Regions from separate parts of the Clostridium bornimense genome, predicted to be linked through region 1. Evidence: a T-box and tRNA genes for the amino acid it is inferred to sense, from the RefSeq annotation. Region 1 holds a T-box; the other holds one or more tRNA genes.
The links. The T-box of region 1 lies ahead of pheS (phenylalanine--tRNA ligase subunit alpha). A T-box ahead of a tRNA ligase gene usually reads a tRNA of that ligase, here a tRNA-Phe.

Region 1 (9,588 bases):
AGTCTACAAGGTTATATACTCATACGAAGTTTGTATTAGTTCTTACAGCAATATTATTAGTTACAGGTACAGTTTTTATTTTTATAATGGAATATAATAATCCAGAAACAATAGGTAACATGGGCTTTGGAGGAAAACTATTAAATTCTTTCTTTGCTTCAGTTTCATCTAGAACAGCAGGATTTTATTCAATACCGTTAGAATATTTAACAACGGGGTCGATTTTTTTATACTTCATTTTGATGTTTATTGGTGGGTCACCAGGATCTACTGCCGGGGGAGTAAAAACTACGACTATAGGACTTATATGTCTTACAGTTGTATCTGGACTTAGAGGTAAAGAAGATACTGAATTATTTAAAAGAAGGATATCTAAGGATGTTATCTATAAAGCATTTTCTATACTGTTTTTATCATTAATGATAGTAGTTGCAATAACTATGTTATTAAGTAATACGGAAGCAGATACATTGGTAAATGGTGAATTAGTTCCACTAGAAGGAATAATTTTTGAAGCAATATCAGCTTTTGGAACTGTAGGGGTAACATTAGGTATAACACCGTATCTTTCATTTGTTGGAAAATTATTAATAATTTTAACTATGTATATTGGTAGAGTAGGACCTATCACCCTTGTTATGGCAATAACAAGACAGAAAAAGAAAAATGCAGGTAATATAAAATATCCAGAAGCTAAGATATTAATAGGGTAGGTGTAAATATGAGAAAAAAGGTTAAAGAAAAACAATATATTGTTATAGGTATGGGTAGATTTGGAACATCTGTAGCTTTAACATTGGCAGAGTTAGGGCGTGAAGTTTTAGCTATAGATAAAGATGTAGATAGAATACAAGATATATCAGATAAAGTTACACATGCCGTTACATTAGATTCTACTGATGAAAATGATCTAAAAGCTGTAGGAATAGGAAATTTTGATGTTGCTATTGTAGCTATTGGTAAGGATATTCAAGCATCTATTATGACTACATTATTGTTAAAGGAACTAGGGGTAAAATATATTGCTGTAAAAGCTAATAATGATTTACAAGAAAAAGTTCTTATAAAAATTGGTGCTGATAAGGTAATATCTCCTGAAAAAGAAATGGGAATTAGAGTAGCTAATAATTTAGTATCATCTAACATATTAGATTATATAGAAGTATCACCAGATTATTCTTTAACAGAATTTCTTGTTCCGAAGAGTTGGGTAAACAAAACAATAAAAGAATTAAACTTAAGAGTAGAGTATGGAATAAATGTAATGGCAATAAAAAGAGATGGTGTAATAGAAGTAAGTCCATCTCCAGATTTAGCGTTACTATCAGGAGATATAATTGTAGCTATTGGTAGTAATGATATTGAAGAATTAAGAGATTTTGTAGCAACAGAAGAGGAATAATATGAACGTTATTACTAGTAAAGATAATAATATAATAAAAGAAATAAAAAAATTAAAGGATAGAAAAACAAGATCTGCAAAAGGTGAATTTTTAGTAGAAGGTTTTAGGTTTGTAGAGGAAGCTCTAAAATCTGATTTTGAAATAAAAACTCTTATAATAGAAGAATCCGTAGAAGACAAATTATCTAATTATAATATTGATAAATATTTAGATAAAGTGGAAACAATCTATGTTACAAAATCTATTATGAAGATATTGGCTTCCACAGAAACACCGCAAGGAATATTGGCAGTGGTAAAAAATAAAGATATAAAATTAAAAGATAATGAAGGGTTTTATATCTTTTGTGACAAAGTTCAAGATCCCGGAAATCTAGGGACTATAATAAGAACTGCCCATGCCAGTGGTGCTTTAGGGGTAATTTTAAGAAAAGGAACCGTAGACTTATATAATGATAAAACATTAAGAAGTACAATGGGTTCAGTTTTTAATGTTCCTGTAGTTTATGATAATGATGATTTAGATATAATTATGTCATTAAAAAATAAAGGATTTAAGGTAGTTTCTTCATCATTAGACACAGATTATAATTTTTATGATATAGACTTAACAGGAAAATGTATTATAGTAGTAGGTAATGAGGGAAACGGTATTTCCTCGGAAATATTTGCGATTTCAGATGAAAAATTTAAAATTCCTATGCCAGGCGGAGCAGAGTCACTGAATGTTGGTATTGCAACATCAGTAATAGCTTTTGAGGCAGTAAGACAAAGAAATTTTAAAATAAAATGTTGAAATTTATAACAGTTATATATATAATAGAAAAAGAATTTAAAATAATAAGCTATGAAAAAGAAAGTAGATTTAAGGAATAAAGTAGGGAGAAAAAGCCAAAGACTGAAAGCTTTTTTATTAGGAATTAAATCGAAGTTCACTTTGGAGCTCTCTAGGGGAAGTTATAGTAGTCTAGAGCGGTATTATAAAAGCCGATATTTTTTAATGAAGTGGATAAGGGTATGGATTATGCTCTTATCAACTAGGGTGGTAACGCGGATATACTCCGTCCCTTTTTATAGGGACGGAGTTTTTATTTTCCCTAAATATAAAAAGTCTCAAATAACAACAATAATAACTGTGCACTGAAAGCTGTGCTCTTAAAAGAAGGAGGATATTTAATATGCAAGAAAAATTAAAGCTTATTGAAACAACTGCAATAGATGAGTTAAATAAAGCTGTTACTAAAGAAGATATTGAAGCTGTTAGAGTTAAGTATCTTGGTAAAAAAGGTGAAGTAACATTAATTCTTAGAGGAATGGGTGGATTATCACCAGAGGAAAGACCTATAGTTGGTAAGTTAGTAAATGACGTTAGAGGAAATCTTGAAGGAAGAATAGAAAACGCATTAACTGATATTAAGAAGAAGGAAAAAGAAGAAAGATTAAAAAATGAAGTAATTGATATTTCTATGCCAGGGGATAAGAGTCCACTTGGAGGAAAGAATCCATTAACAATTACAATGGAAGAAATTCAAGATATCTTCTTATCAATGGGATTCTCAATAGAAGAAGGGCCAGAGGTAGAGCTTGATTACTATAACTTCGAGGCATTAAATATTCCAAAGAATCACCCAGCTAGAGGAGAACAAGATACATTCTATATTAATGATAATGTTGTTCTTAGAACACAAACATCTCCTGTACAAATAAGAGTAATGGAAAATCAAAAACCTCCAATAAAGATGATATCTCCAGGTAAGGTTTATCGTTCAGATGCAGTAGATGCTACACATTCACCAATATTCTACCAAGTAGAAGGATTAGTTATCGATAAGGGAATAACTTTTGCAGACCTTAAAGGAATGCTTGAAACTTTTGTTAAGAAGATGTTTGGAGATAAGATGGTAACAAAGTTCAGACCACATCATTTCCCATTCACTGAACCATCTGCTGAAATGGATGCAACTTGTTTCGTTTGTGGTGGAGAAGGTTGTAAGGTATGTAAAGGTGAAGGATTCATCGAAATATTAGGATGTGGTATGGTTCATCCTAAAGTATTAGAAAACTGTGGAATAGATCCAAATGAATATAGCGGATTTGCTTTTGGATTTGGTCTTGATAGAATGGTAATGCAAAAGTTCGGAATAGATGATATCAGATTATTATATGAAGCTGATATGAGATTCTTAAAACAATTCAAATAATAGGTAGGAGGTATAAGGAATGTTAGTACCAATAGATTGGCTTAAAGATTATGTTGAGATAAAAGAAGATGCAAAAGATTTAGGTGATGCTTTAACTTTATCAGGATCAAAGGTAGAAAAAGTTGAAGTGTATGGTGAAGAAATACAAAATGTTGTAACAGGTAAAATTGTTAAAATAACAAAGCATCCAGAAGCAGATAAGCTTTCTATCTGCCAAGTTGATATTGGAGCAGAAGAACCAATACAAATTGTTACAGCAGCTACAAATATGAAGGAACAAGATGTAGTGCCAGTTGCACTTCATGGATCAACACTTCATGGTGGATTAAAGATTAAAAAAGGTAAACTAAGAGGAGAAGTTTCTAACGGAATGTTCTGTTCTTTAGAAGAATTAGGATTAGCTGAAGAAGGAACTTGTCATGGACTACACATCATGGATACTAATACTCCATTAGGTGTAGACATTAAAGAAGCAGTAGACTTTGGTGGTGGTGTAATCGAGTTTGAAATTACATCAAATAGACAAGATTGCTTCAGTGTATATGGAATAGCTAGAGAAGTAGCTGCAACTTATGGAAGAGAACTTAAGGGATTAAATACTTCATATAAAACTAGTGGTGGTAATGTTAATGATATCGTAAAAGCAGAAATTAAAGATAGCTTATGTAGAAGATATATGGCTAGAGCTATTAAGAATGTTAAAATAGGACCATCACCATCATGGATGCAAAATAGATTAAATGAAGCTGGTATTAGACCAATAAACAATATCGTTGATATTACAAACTACGTAATGGTAGAATTAGGTCAACCAATGCATGCTTACGATAGAAGAGATATTGCAGAAGGCACTATTATTGTAGAAAGAGCTAAGGATAATGAAAAGTTCACTACATTAGATGAAGTGGAAAGAACATTAACATCAGAAATGCTTACAATAAGAGATGGAAAAGGTACTATCGGTCTTGCTGGAATCATGGGTGGATTAAACTCAGAAGTTAAAGAGGATACTACTGAAATTATCTTCGAAGCTGCAAATTTCGAAGGTGTTAATATAAGATTAACATCAAAGGAATTAAATCTTAGAACAGATGCTTCTGGTAAATTTGAAAAAGATCTTGATCCAAACTTACCTGCATTAGCATTAGATAGAGCTTGTGCATTAGTTGAAGAACTTGGCTGTGGAGAAATTGTTAATGGTACTATCGATATCTACAATGAGAAGAAAGAAGAAGGTCACTTAACAGTTTCAATAAGTTGGATTAATAAATTCTTAGGAACTGAAATTCATGGAATCGAGATGAAGAGAATTTTAGAATCATTAGGAATGGCAACTGAAATTAATGGAGACAATTTAGAAATAACAACTCCAACATTTAGAAGTGATATGAATATAAGAGAAGATGTAGCAGAGGAAGTTGTAAGAATTTATGGTTACAATAAAGTTGAAGCTACAATGCCTTCAATTCATGCAACTAAGAGTGGTAAGAGTGAAAAAATGCAATTAAATGATGAATTAGCAAAGGTATTAATAGGTTCAGGATTATATGAATCAATTGCATATTCATTTGTTAGTCCAAAGGTATTTGATAAAATATTATTACCAGCGGATTCAGAGCTACGTAATGTTGTAGAAATCAAAAATCCATTAGGTGAAGATTACTCAATAATGAGAACAACAACAATCCCATCAATGATGGAATCACTTGCTAGAAACTACTCAAGAAATAATAAGGAATGTAGATTATTCGAAAACGGAAAAATCTATATTAAAGAAGAAGGTAAAGAATTACCAAACGAAATAAATATATTAACAATAGGTTTATATGGTGGAGTAGACTACCTAAACTTAAAGGGTGTAGTTGAAAATATACTAGATCACTTCAAAGTTAAGAGTGCTAAATTTGAAAGAGAATCTGAAAATCCATCATTCCACCCAGGAAAAACTGCTAAGGTTGTAATTGGAAGAGAAGTTATTGCAACTGTAGGTGAAGTTCATCCTGATGTTGCTGAAAATTACGGAATTGACGAAAGAGCATTTATTGCAGTAATTAATTTAGATAAATTATATAGCTTCATTAAGAAAAACAATAAATATACTCCACTTCCAAAGTTCCCATCAGTAACAAGAGATTTAGCTGTATTAATAGATGACGAAGTATTAGTAGCTGATATTGAAGAAGTTATCAAAAAACAAGGTGGAAACTTAGTAGAAGAATACAGCTTATTTGATGTATACAAGGGAGCTCAAGTTCCAGAAGGAAAGAAATCTGTAGCTTATTCAATAGTATACAGAGATCCTAATAAGACATTAAAAGACAGTGATGTAAATAAAGTTCATGACAAGATTGTTAGGACATTAGAGCACAAGCTAGGTGCAACATTAAGATAATAAAAAAGCCGCAAAGGTAGATATACCTTTGTGGCTTTCTTTTATATAGTGCATATCTCATGATGGACGAGCACTAGAAGTGGTATTATATGTTGTTAATCTGGATATATGAATCTGTTCTAAGTAAGTAGTGTTTTGGATATATATGTTTTAGAGTTAATATTGATATCTGTTCTAATTAAGTAGTGGTAAATGCCTATATGTGTATTAAATAGTAAATGGATAATCATTACCACTACTTAACTGCAACAGATATTCCTATAATAAAAAACATATAAAGTGTAATCATACATTGTCAACTGTAATGAAAATTGAGTTGACAATACAAATGCATTTGGTATAATAAAATAAAAAATACAAAAAAAGGAGGGGTATTTAATGAAGATTAAGGATATTACATTAATAGCGTTGTTTACAGCATTAATTTCTGTATGTGCGCAAATCACTATACCTATACAACCAGTTCCAATTACCGGTGCAATTATAGGAATTTTTATAACAGGGGCTGTATTAGAAAAGAAGCAAGGACTTATAGTTGGAATAGTTTATCTTTTATTGGGAGCAGTTGGAATACCTGTGTTTACTGGATTTGGTGCTGGAATATCATCAATAATAGGACCTACAGGAGGATATCTTATTACATATCCTATAATGATATATTTAATAGCTTGGTGTATTGAGAAATTTAAAAAAGAGAATATCGTATTTTTATCAATATATATGATATTCTCTTTAGTACCTTGCTATTTAGTAGGAACAATATGGCTTGCAATTTCATGTAAATTAGGTATTTATGAAGCAATACTTTCTGGAGTTGCACCGTTTGTAATTTTTGATGTTATGAAGGGGATTCTTGGAGCTGTTGTAGCAGTAGCCATTAATAGGGCATTAGTGAAAGGGCATATATATGAAAGAAATTAAGTTAAGATATCATCATATTATGTGTATTCATACTTATTCTGGGCATGGTTATGATGAAAAATTTGCTGAAAATATTGAAAAAATTATTAAGATTTTCAAAGAGGAACCGAATATTAATATTAGATTTATAGATAATTGTGATGATGTATGCAAATCGTGTCCTAATAGAAATGGAGAATATTGTTTAGGTGAGGATTCTATTAGGGAAAAAGATAATAGAGTAAAAAAGTATTTTGAGTTGGATAGAAAATCTATAGATACATATAAGGATTTAGTGGGAGAGATAAAGCCCACATTCAGTGAATTACAGGATATTTCAGAAGTTTGTGGACGATGCGATTTTAAAAAACTTTGCAATAAAGTATTACCTAAAAATATTTAAAGTGGAGTATATTGGATATTATTACTAAATTTTTAATTAATATCTAATATACTTCTTTGTTTTTACTTATATTGTAAAAATATTTATAAAAATATTTATAAGTTAGGTCTAGATAATTGTGGTTTAGCTATATAATATGATAGAATATAAGCATAAACAATACTTAAGAGGTGTTTTGAGATGAATAAGGTAGTTGTAAAAGTAAATGGGGTAGAATATACATTAAAAGGTGAAGAAAAAGAAGAATATTTACAAAGTGTAGCTGCATATGTGGACAAGAAAGTACAGATGATCTTAGACAAAAATTCTAAACTTTCATCTACCGATGCATCTGTATTAGCTTCTATGAATATAGCTGATGAATTATTTAAATGGGACAAGTACATAGCGGAGTTAGAGGATAAGAACTCTATTTTAAAATCTTCACAAAAAAGCTATAATGATAAGATAAATGAGTTACAATCAAAAATAAATGAATTAGAAGAAAATGCTAAAAAAGCAGCTTCAGAAGATACTGAAGAAATAAAAAAAGAATTAGATGATTTAAGAAATAATTACATAGAATTAGATAAAAAATATGCTACACTAAAAGAAAAATATAATGGCGTAAAAAATTACAATAATAAAGTAAAAGAAGAAAAAACAAATGTAATAAAAGAAAAAGAAGCAAAAATTAAGGAATTAGAAGTAGCAAATAAGGAAATAGTAGAATTAAAGAAAGTAAATACAGAATTAGAATCTTCACAAAAAGATTTTGAAAAAATAAGAAACAGATCTTCAGAGATAGAAAATGAATTAAAAACTTGTATGGGGCAATTAGAAGATACAAAGAGCAAGTTAGAGGAAACAACTAGACAGCTTGAAGCAGCTGATAGAAAAGTTCAATATTCAAACCAAACTGTTGAAGATACAAGTAAAAACCTAAGAGAATGTAATAAGAAGCTTAATGAAACTAAGGAAAAGCTAAGAGAAGCAGAGGTTAAGATAGAGAACGATACTAAGATGATAAATAATTTAAATATGAAAATTTCTAGAATGGAAAAGGATTCAAAACAAGAACCTTCAGATCAAGCTAATGCATTAAGAGAAGCAGTAGAAAAGGAAGCAGCTAATGTAAAGGCTCAGTTTGAAATCTTAGAAGAAGAAAGTAAAAAGCTAAAAGGTGAAAATGAAAAATTACTTTCTAGAAATAAAGAATTGAAATTTTCATTACAATCTGCAAAATATAAAGTTATGGATCTAGAAAAAAAATTTTTAGATTCTCAAATAACTATTGCAACTTTGAAGAAAAATAGCAATAAGATGTTTAAATAATAAAAAGAAACGTAGCAATTTATTGCTACGTTTTTAAATAGGAGAAAGAAAGATGGAAAAGATAGAATTATTAGCACCAGCAGGAAGTTTAGAAAGTCTTTATGCAGCAGTTAACAGTGGATGTGATGCTGTTTATTTAGGAGGAAGTAAATTTTCAGCTAGAGCGTATGCTTCAAATTTTGGAGAAGAAGAGATGAAAGAGGCAGTTTTATATTGCCATTTGAATAGTGTAAAAATATATGTAACAATAAATACTTTAATTAAAGATAAAGAAGTGAGAGAAGCTATAGAATATGTTAATTTTCTTCAATCTATAGGTGTTGATGGTGTTATAGTACAAGATTTAGGATTAGCTTATTTAATAAGAAAAAACTTTAAAGATATCGAATTACATGGATCAACACAAATATCAATCCATAATGGAGAAGGGGCCAAAGCATTAAATGACTTGGGATTTAAGAGAATAGTTCTTGCAAGAGAATGTACCTTAAAGGAGATAGAGTACATATCTAAGGATCTTGGCATAGAAACTGAAATATTTGTTCATGGCGCTTTATGTGTATCATATTCAGGACAATGCCTTATGAGTTCAATGATTGGAGGCCGCTCTGGTAATAGAGGGAAATGTGCTCAAAGCTGCAGACAGAATTATAAGCTTATAAACGAAAAAACTGGTGAGGAGACAGAAGGATATTTATTGTCACCAAAAGATCTAGCTTTTATTGAAAATATAGGTGAAATTATTGAAAGTGGTACTGCATCTTTAAAAATAGAAGGTAGAATGAAAAGACCAGAGTATGTTGCTGGTGTAGTATCTATGTATAGAAAAGCTATTGATGCTTACTATGCAGGTGAGCCTTTTGATTATGATACTGCTATGAAGAATTTAGCTAAACTTTTCAATAGAGAAGGTTTCTCTAAGGGATATTTATTTAAAAATACAGGATCAGATATGATGAGTTTTAAGTTCCCTCGT
Region 2 (9,588 bases), 770 kb from region 1:
AATCCATTTAAAGCAAAGCTATTTATACCCTCTATCTCTTTAATACCAAGTCCTCTACCGATACCTTGATATACTAATGACGAATGTACAAATCTATCACATATAATCATCTTACCTTCTGCTAACGCTGGTTTTATAACTTCCTCTACTAATTGTGCTCTAGATGCAGCATAAAGTAATGCTTCACAACAACTTCCCATCTCATTATTATCATTATCTAATAATATTTCTCGTATTTTTTCGCTTATTTTTGTTCCACCAGGCTCTCTAGTTACAATTACCTCATAACCTTCTCTTTCTAACCTGTCCTTTAATAATTCTATCTGTGTAGTTTTTCCACATCCATCTGGTCCCTCTAAAGCTATTAATAATCCTGCCACAGCTATTCCTCCACTATACTAATTTTATTGTTACTTACTCCAATAACCTGCTTGTTACCTTTTAAGTAATTTTTCACTATCTCTATACATTCTTTAGTTATTACCTCTCCACCAACTACTAATGGAATACCTGGTGGATATGGTATAATTGCATCTCCAGCAATTTCATCAATTGCATTATCTAATTCTATAACTTTAATTTTCTTATCAAATACCTGATAAGGCTCTAGCTTTTTAATAGGTATATTATACTTATACTTAATATACTTTTCATCACTAATTATATCATCAAAATTTAGATTATCTAATACTGAATATAATTTGTTAAATTCACATTCACCATGAAATGGGGATAAAATCAATACCACAGTATTAGGTGTGCTCATCTCCCCCTGTATCCCTGAAGTTCTCAAATATTTCAACAACTTATGTCCACTATATTTTTTAGGTAATACCATAACATATCTAGTTATATCTATATCATAGCCATACATCATGTCTTCTTTTCCTAATATATATACCTTACCTAACTTATTAATTTTATTTCTATACTTAGTAGCGATAGCTATTAAAGATTCATAATCACCTTTTCCGTACTTTTCTAAATAATATCTACTATAATCTAATGATGCCATAATAAGATACGATGGCGATGTTGTCATAAATGCTCTTATATAAAATTCAATATTATCTTCATCATTATTAACTAATAAAAATCCACCTTGTGTAAGTGCTGGTAATGTCTTATGTGCACTTAAAACTACATAATCACCTAAACTAGCTAAAGATTTAGGTAATTTATCATTAAAGCCAAAATGTGCTCCATGAGCACCATCAATTATAACTTTAACACCCTTCCCCCTCAAATCCATTATAATTTTTTCTAAATCATAACTTATCCCAAAATAATTAGGATAAGTTAATATAATTCCTTTAGGCTTTTTTGCCTTACTTAAAGCTTCATATATATTTTTCTTATCTGGTGGTAAACTAATATTATTTTTTTCATCAACTACTGAATCTATATAAACAACCTTTAATTTTCTAAGAATTAGTCCATTGTATATCGATTTATGACAATTGCGTTCTACTAATACTTCGTCTCCTTCCTTAAACGCACTAAATATGGACGCTAAATTACCTCCACTACTTCCATTAACCATAAAAAAAGCCTTTTTAGATCCATATAAATCTCTTAAAAGATTTTGAGCTTCCTTAATTATTCCTTCTGGACAATGTAAATTATCCAATGGATCTACTTCTGTTATATCTAAATATCCTAATTTATTTATAAAATTTTGACCAACTTCGTCTCTTAAAAAACCTATCCCACTTTTATTTCCTGGCATTGATAAAATCAAATTATCCTCTTTGTGGTATTTTATAAGCTCATTTAGTAATGGTAACTTAATCAATATTTCTTTCTCCTTGCTTATAAACTTTTTTTATCTTATTTTTGTAATACTCATATATACATGTGTCTAAAGATACATGTGCCAATTTTTCTAGACATTTGTCACATATAATGTCATTGTTAATCTTTGTTCCTTCTTTGCATTCCTTATTACATATTACACAATACGATCTATTCATTTTATCAATCCTTTTTAGAAGGTTCAATATTATAATTATTCACAAATATCTTAAACATGAATATATTGAAATATTTTATATAAAAGAAAGATCCTGTTACACAATAAATTAATACTATGCTTCAGAACCCTTTTGTCATTAATAAATTACTACATCTGTTTGATTTGGTACAGTATCGTAAAGCCATTTTGAATCATCTAATGATAACCTAACACATCCATGAGATGCTTTAAATCCCAGCTTATTTTCTTCTTCTGGTATTATCTTTCCATCAGGTCCAAATGGCACTGAATGGAAAAGAAAATCTCCCATAAACTGTAGATAATAGTAGCCTCCTTGCTGATACTGTTGTGAAAAAAAACTCTTTGCTCTAGCTATTATCTTATATCTCCCCACTGGTGTATCACTACCTTCTACCCCAGTAGCACATAACATAGATTTAATTAGCTTACTATCCTCATATACATATACTCTTTGTTGATCTATAGATACGACAATTCCATACTTAGATGTAAAATCAAACTTATCTCCATTATTCATTTGAGCTTCTGTTTTTTGCTCAGATATGTAACTAAAATCACTCATTGTATTTACTACTTCTGCCTCTTCATTTAAGTTAACTTTTGATGTAAGTCTTTTTTCATCTAAAATTATATATTTGAAACAAATTGCTGCAGTAACAATGGTAGTTAGTATAAGTACTGAAAGCACCTTTACTCTTCTCATCTTCTGACGTTTTTGTTTTGCTATATTTTTATACCCCATACAAAATGTTCTCCTTTTCTTATTACGTTTCCTAGATTACCATTTAAATATTATTTTTTCAATAGTTATTTAAAATTGTAAAAATATTATTGGGTTATTTATATTAATATAGGTAATACTATAAGTATAATTTTTACGGGAGGATTCTTCTTATGAAACAACAAATGCTTAGTTATCTATCAACAATAACTGATGAAATATTTTCAATCAGCGATTATATATTAAAAAACGGAGAAGAAAGTTATAAAGAAACTTCTACTAGTTCATTTTTATCTAATATACTAAAAAATCATGGCTTTAAAATCACAAATAATTATTTGGATATACCAAATTCATTCTATGCAGAATTCGGTAATGAGCATCCTAGAATATGTTTAACTTGTGACTACGATGTTTCTAAAGAAGATGGTGACTTACTTGCTCATCATATTAATTCTACAATCTCTATAGGTGCAGCATTACTATTAGCTAATGCTATAGAATCATCTGGACATGGATCTGTAGTTGTTATAGGATGCAGTGGAGAACTTAAAGGTGGATCAAAAGCAATAATGGTAAAAGAAGGAGCTTTTGAAAATATCGATATAGTAATGTCTCCATGTCCACATGTTGTAACAGCTGAAAGTGCCAGCTCCATGGCCTCACTACCTATAGAAATAAACTATGAAAGCATTGAAAATTTTTATAAAACTAAAGGATATTATTCCCCATTATCAGCATCTTTATTCACTTTAAATGGTTTAGACACTATTATTAACTCTTTTGAAGAAGAATGTTATATAAATAGTATATCTATGAATTCTCCAGTTACTCCACATATTTCACAAATAAGATGTAGCATAACGTTCTATATAAAAGCACGTAAGATGTCTGTACTAAAAGAATTAGAAAGTAAAATTCATGAATTTGTTAAATATACTTCAAAACTTATGAATGTAAAAAGTGATATACACTATCATGAAATGCCTAGTGATGAGTTAAAAACTAATGCCACTATATCAAGACTTTTTTCACATAATTTAAAAGAAAGTGGTCTTATTAAAATAGATCCTCCTAGAGATACTCACTTAAGCCTTAGCCTTGGATCTGTTTCTCATATAGTTCCAACTATACGACCTTTTATTTCAATATGTGAAGATTCATCTATAAATCCATATTCAAATGAATTTGTTAAAGCCACAACCTCTGAATATACAAAAGAAAATGTATTAAAGGCTATTGAAGCTTTTGCTTATACTGGATTAGATATAATAGAAAGAGAAGACTTATTAAGAGAAAGTCTGTTGGAATTAAATAGTGAAAACAAAAAAAGTGCTTGTCACAATAATGGTTAAATTTCATAGCGGAGCCTTTTTGGAAATTCAATATTCCCCATTCACTCTTACTTATTCACTATAAAAAGAGGACTGAGGCACAATGTAAATTCATCGTACCTCAATCCTCTTTTCTATATTTTTAATGTTATCAACATTCTATATTTTTAATAAAGTTCTTTGTAGGTTGAAAATAAAACTTTTTATATCCACCATCTTTTTTATAAACACACAAATATCTATTAGTATTACAGTAATGAGATAAATAATTAGTTGTTCTTCTTGCTTTAACTTTATTTTTATAGTTACATTTTTTACCTAAAAAATGTACATCTTTAAAGTCAACTACTTCTTCTACAGAATGGCTTTTCCCCTTTAGCTTATGAATAACAAGTTTATTATCGATAAGAAAATACTTATATTTTATTTTACACCTTCTTATAAAATCTACAGCAACTAAAATTAAAATAATTGCAATACCATAATTTAAATATTTTTCTTCAATTACTTTTGATAAGTCACTTAACTCTATAACTTCTTTAAGTGCTAATAAATTTACTAATATAAATATCCATAATAAAATTAAAGGCAAAGGCCTTTTCGAAATAACTTCCTTATTCATAATTCCCTCATTACACTTTCCTTTACTTTTACAGATTATAAAAAAGATTATACTAGCTTAATACTTATTTTTCCACTACTCTATTTCCTCTTATAAAGTTATCTAGACCCAATTTCTCCTATGGAAATGATTTCATTTATATTTCTTTCATCAGTTCTTCTTTTTCCTTTTCTTTTCGGCAGTAACAGTATTAAAATTTAACTTTATATCTATAAATTCTTTGTTATATAATATACTAAGTAAGAACTATAAAATTTAATGGAGGATATGTGCTTATGATACTAATATATAAAAGCCTATCTGAATCATCCCCTCACTTAGTAAAAATGGATACTATTGAACCTGGATGTTGGATTAATTTGATAGCCCCTAATGAACAGGAGCTTATATTAACATCTAAAAAAACTGGAGTTCCCATGGATTTTTTAAAAGCGGCATTAGATGATGAAGAAAGTTCACGTATAGAAACCTCAGACGATAATATACTATTTATAGTGGATATTCCTTTCACTGAAGTAGAAGAAAATACTTTAACCTATGATACATATCCATTAGGTATTATACATACTAATGACTATATTATAACAGTATGTCTTAAAAATTCTAAAATTCTTTCTGGATTTATAAATGAAAAAATTAAAACTTTTTATACATTTAAAAGATCTCGCTTTATATTACAAATACTTTATAGAGTTTCATCATATTATTTATTATCATTAAGACAAATTGGCAAAAAATCTCTTATGCTTCAAAGTCAACTTCATAAATCTATGAGTAACAAGATTTTAATGCAATTATTATCTTTACAGAACTCTATTGTATACTTTTCAACGTCGTTAAAAGGAAATGATGTTACCTTTGAAAAAATAATGAAATTAGACATTATGCAAAAGTATGAAGAAGACAAAGATGTCCTTGAAGATGTCATGATTGAAACTCGTCAGGCAATAGAGATGACTTCTATCTATGGTGATATCCTTCAAGCAACAATGGACACCACAGCGAATATAATATCTAATAACTTAAATACTGTAATGAAGCTTTTAACCTCTGTGACAATCGTAATAACTGTTCCTAACATAATCTCTGGTTTATTTGGAATGAATGTTACCGGTTTGCCTTTCTCTGATATAAAAGCTGGTAACGGATTTGGAATAATTTTTTCACTAATAATAATCTCTACTCTTGCAGTATCATATATACTTCATAAAAAAGGAATGTTTAAATAATTCTAAAGGGGATTTTAAAATGATTGCAAATAAATTATTACCTGGTGATACAATAGGCATTGTGTCACCAGCAAGCCCTGAAGATCGTAATGTAATTGATAAAGGTATAAAACACTTAGAGACACTTGGATTTAAAATAAAGCTAGGCAAATCTATATATTCAAGAACAGGATTTTTAGCTGGCAGTGATGAAGAACGTGCATTAGATTTAATGAATATGTTTTTAGATCCCCAAGTATCAATGATTTTATGTATAAGAGGTGGATATGGTACAATGCGACTTCTCCCATACTTGGACTTTGATATAATAAAAGCAAATCCTAAGATCTTTATGGGATACTCCGATATTACTACATTATTAAATATCATATATCAAAAAACAGGACTAATAACCTTTCATGGTCCAATGTTAACATCTAATATTTCAGAAAAATATACTCTTAATTCTTTTCTAGAAACAATAACTAAATCTACTTATCCCTATACACTAAATAATCCATACTATCTACCAGTAGAATGTTCTGTACGGGGAATTTCTGAAGGATCTATAATAGGTGGAAACTTATGCTTATTATGTTCTACCCTAGGAACACCTTATGAGATTGATACTAAAGGGAAAATTTTATTTTTAGAAGAAATAGGCGAGGCTCCTTATAAAATAGATAGGATGCTAACACAATTAAACTTATCAGGTAAATTATCTGAATGCTCTGGATTTATACTAGGACAATTTAAAGGTTGTGGTTTATCTAATTATAATAGAAGCTTTACTTTAGATGAAGTTCTAGAAACTCAAATTTTTTCTCTAAAAAAGCCAACTATTAATCATATTATGTCTGGACATTCTTATCCCAAATTAACATTACCAATAGGAGCTAAGGCAAGAATTGACTCTACTTTAGGTAAAATAGTTATTTTAGATCCTGTTCTTCAATAACTACTCTATTATTTTATAAAATAAAAAAAGTAAGCAATAAAATTGCTTACTTTATGGAGGCGCCACCCGGATTTGAACCGGGGAATAAAGGTTTTGCAGACCTTGGCCTTACCGCTTGGCTATAGCGCCATTAATGGTGGCTCGAGCAGGAATCGAACCAGCGACACGAGGATTTTCAGTCCTCTGCTCTACCGACTGAGCTATCGAGCCACACCTTACCTGGCAACATCCTACTCTCCCACACAGTCTCCCGTGCAGTACCATCGGCCCTCTGAGGCTTAACCATCGTGTTCGGTATGGGAACGGGTGTATCCCTTAGAGGCATCATCACCAGATTTGAAAGATATTGTTCTTTCAAAATTGCATGCTACAATAAACTTTTTTATATACATTGGACAAGCCCTCGACCTATTAGTATCAGTCAGCTAAATATGTTACCACACTTACACCTCTGACCTATCAACCTGGTAGTCTTCCAGGGGTCTTACTGACTTAACGTCATGGGAAATCTTATCTTGAGGTGGGCTTCACGCTTAGATGCTTTCAGCGTTTATCCCTTCCCGACATAGCTACCCAGCTGTGCTCCTGGCGGAACAACTGGTACACCAGAGGTCAGTCCATCCCGGTCCTCTCGTACTAAGGACAGCTCCTCTCAAATTTCCTACGCCCGCGACGGATAGGGACCGAACTGTCTCACGACGTTCTGAACCCAGCTCGCGTGCCGCTTTAATGGGCGAACAGCCCAACCCTTGGGACCTACTACAGCCCCAGGATGCGACGAGCCGACATCGAGGTGCCAAACCTCCCCGTCGATGTGGACTCTTGGGGGAGATCAGCCTGTTATCCCCGAGGTAGCTTTTATCCGTTGAGCGATGGCCCTCCCACGAGGAACCACCGGATCACTAAGCCCGACTTTCGTCCCTGCTCCACTTGTAAGTGTCGCAGTCAGGCTCCCTTCTGCCTTTGCACTCTTCGAACGATTTCCGACCGTTCTGAGGGAACCTTTGGGCGCCTCCGTTACTTTTTAGGAGGCGACCGCCCCAGTCAAACTGCCCACCTAACAATGTCCCGTGACCTGATTCAAGGCCTCCGGTTAGAAATTCAGTACTGTCAGGGTGGTATCCCAAGGATGACTCCACACAGGCTGACGCCCATGCTTCCTAGTCTCCCACCTATCCTGTACAGACAATACCAAATCTCAATGCTAAGCTACAGTAAAGCTCTACGGGGTCTTTCCGTCCAATCGCGGGTAACCAGCATCTTCACTGGTACTACAATTTCGCCGGATTTGCAGTTGAGACAGTGCCCAAATCATTACGCCATTCGTGCGGGTCGGAACTTACCCGACAAGGAATTTCGCTACCTTAGGACCGTTATAGTTACGGCCGCCGTTTACTGGGGCTTAAGTTCACACCTTCGCTTGCGCTAAGTGATCCCCTTAACCTTCCAGCACCGGGCAGGCGTCAGCCCCTATACATCAGCTTTCGCTTTAGCAGAGACCTGTGTTTTTGCTAAACAGTTGCTTGGGCCTATTCTCTGCGGCCTACATTTCTGTAGGCACCCCTTCTCCCGAAGTTACGGGGTCAATTTGCCGAGTTCCTTAACTGCAATTCTTCCGCTGGCCTTAGGATTCTCTCCTCATCTACCTGTGTCGGTTTGCGGTACGGGTACCAAACTCCTCCCTAGAAGCTTTTCTTGGCAGCGTGGAATCAGGTACTTCGCTCATACGAGCTCCCCATCACACCTCAACTTAGTCTCCGGATTTGCCTAGAGACATGTCTAAGTGCTTAGACAGACATCCAATAGTCTGCACACCCTATCCTCCTGCGTCACTCCATTGGTAATAACGTCATTTGGTAGTATCGGAATATCAACCGATTGTCCATCACCTACGCCTTTCGGCCTCGGCTTAGGTCCCGACTAACCCTGGGCGGACGAGCCTTCCCCAGGAAACCTTAGATTTTCGGCCATTGAGATTCTCACTCAATTCTCGCTACTTATGCCAACATTCTCACTCCTGTACAGTCCACCGCTCCTTTCGGTACGACTTCAGCCCATACAGGAAGCTCCTCTACCACTCCGTTAGGAGTCCGTAGCTTCGGTAGTAGATTTTAGCCCCGGACATTTTCGGCGCAAGGTCTCTCGACTAGTGAGCTATTACGCACTCTTTAAATGAGTGGCTGCTTCTAAGCCAACATCCTAGTTGTCTTAGAAACCTCACATCCTTTACCACTTAATCTACATTTAGGGACCTTAGCTGACGGTCTGGGCTGTTTCCCTTTTGACTACGGATCTTATCATTCGCAGTCTGACTGCCTGGGTACAAGTGTATGGCATTCGGAGTTTGATAAGGTTCGGTAAGCCTCGCGGCCCCCTAGCCCATTCAGTGCTCTACCTCCATCACTTAATTTACCAGACGCTAGCCCTAAAGCTATTTCGAGGAGAACCAGCTATCTCCGAGTTCGATTGGAATTTCTCCGCTATCCACAGCTCATCCCATGGTTTTTCAACACCAACGTGGTTCGGTCCTCCACGAGGTTTTACCCTCGCTTCAACCTGGCCATGGATAGGTCACCCGGTTTCGGGTCTACAGCATGCAACTAGTCGCCCTATTCAGACTTGGTTTCCCTTCGGCTACGTACCATAAGTACTTAACCTTGCTGCATACCGTAACTCGTTGGCTCGTTCTACAAAAAGCACGTCGTCACACACATAAGGTGCTTCGACCGGTTGTAGGCACAGGGTTTCA

Region 2: it encodes a tRNA-Phe, which carries the amino acid that the T-box ahead of pheS (phenylalanine--tRNA ligase subunit alpha) is inferred to sense. The anticodon was not compared.

What each region holds. Positions count from the first base shown of each region.
Region 1 is NZ_HG917868.1:2,300,922-2,310,509, reverse strand. Features, by position in the region: gene CM240_RS10370 (TrkH family potassium uptake protein) at 1-713, shown strand, start outside; gene CM240_RS10365 (potassium channel family protein) at 722-1,402, shown strand; gene CM240_RS10360 (TrmH family RNA methyltransferase) at 1,404-2,198, shown strand; T-box leader at 2,241-2,474, shown strand; gene pheS (phenylalanine--tRNA ligase subunit alpha) at 2,581-3,603, shown strand; gene pheT (phenylalanine--tRNA ligase subunit beta) at 3,623-5,995, shown strand; gene CM240_RS10345 (biotin transporter BioY) at 6,374-6,916, shown strand; gene CM240_RS10340 (DUF1284 domain-containing protein) at 6,903-7,298, shown strand; gene CM240_RS16925 (cell division protein ZapA) at 7,479-8,612, shown strand; gene CM240_RS10330 (U32 family peptidase) at 8,665-9,588, shown strand, end outside.
Region 2 is NZ_HG917868.1:151,189-160,776, reverse strand. Features, by position in the region: gene tmk (dTMP kinase) at 1-380, opposite strand, end outside; gene CM240_RS00740 (aminotransferase class I/II-fold pyridoxal phosphate-dependent enzyme) at 383-1,792, opposite strand; gene CM240_RS00735 (sigma factor G inhibitor Gin) at 1,788-1,973, opposite strand; gene CM240_RS16630 (L,D-transpeptidase) at 2,112-2,738, opposite strand; gene CM240_RS00725 (zinc-binding metallopeptidase family protein) at 2,891-4,072, shown strand; gene CM240_RS00720 (hypothetical protein) at 4,203-4,673, opposite strand; gene CM240_RS00715 (magnesium transporter CorA family protein) at 4,949-5,902, shown strand; gene CM240_RS00710 (S66 peptidase family protein) at 5,922-6,839, shown strand; tRNA gene CM240_RS00705 (tRNA-Cys) at 6,894-6,968, opposite strand; tRNA gene CM240_RS00700 (tRNA-Phe) at 6,974-7,049, opposite strand; rRNA gene rrf (5S ribosomal RNA) at 7,057-7,174, opposite strand; rRNA gene CM240_RS00690 (23S ribosomal RNA) at 7,231-9,588, opposite strand, start outside.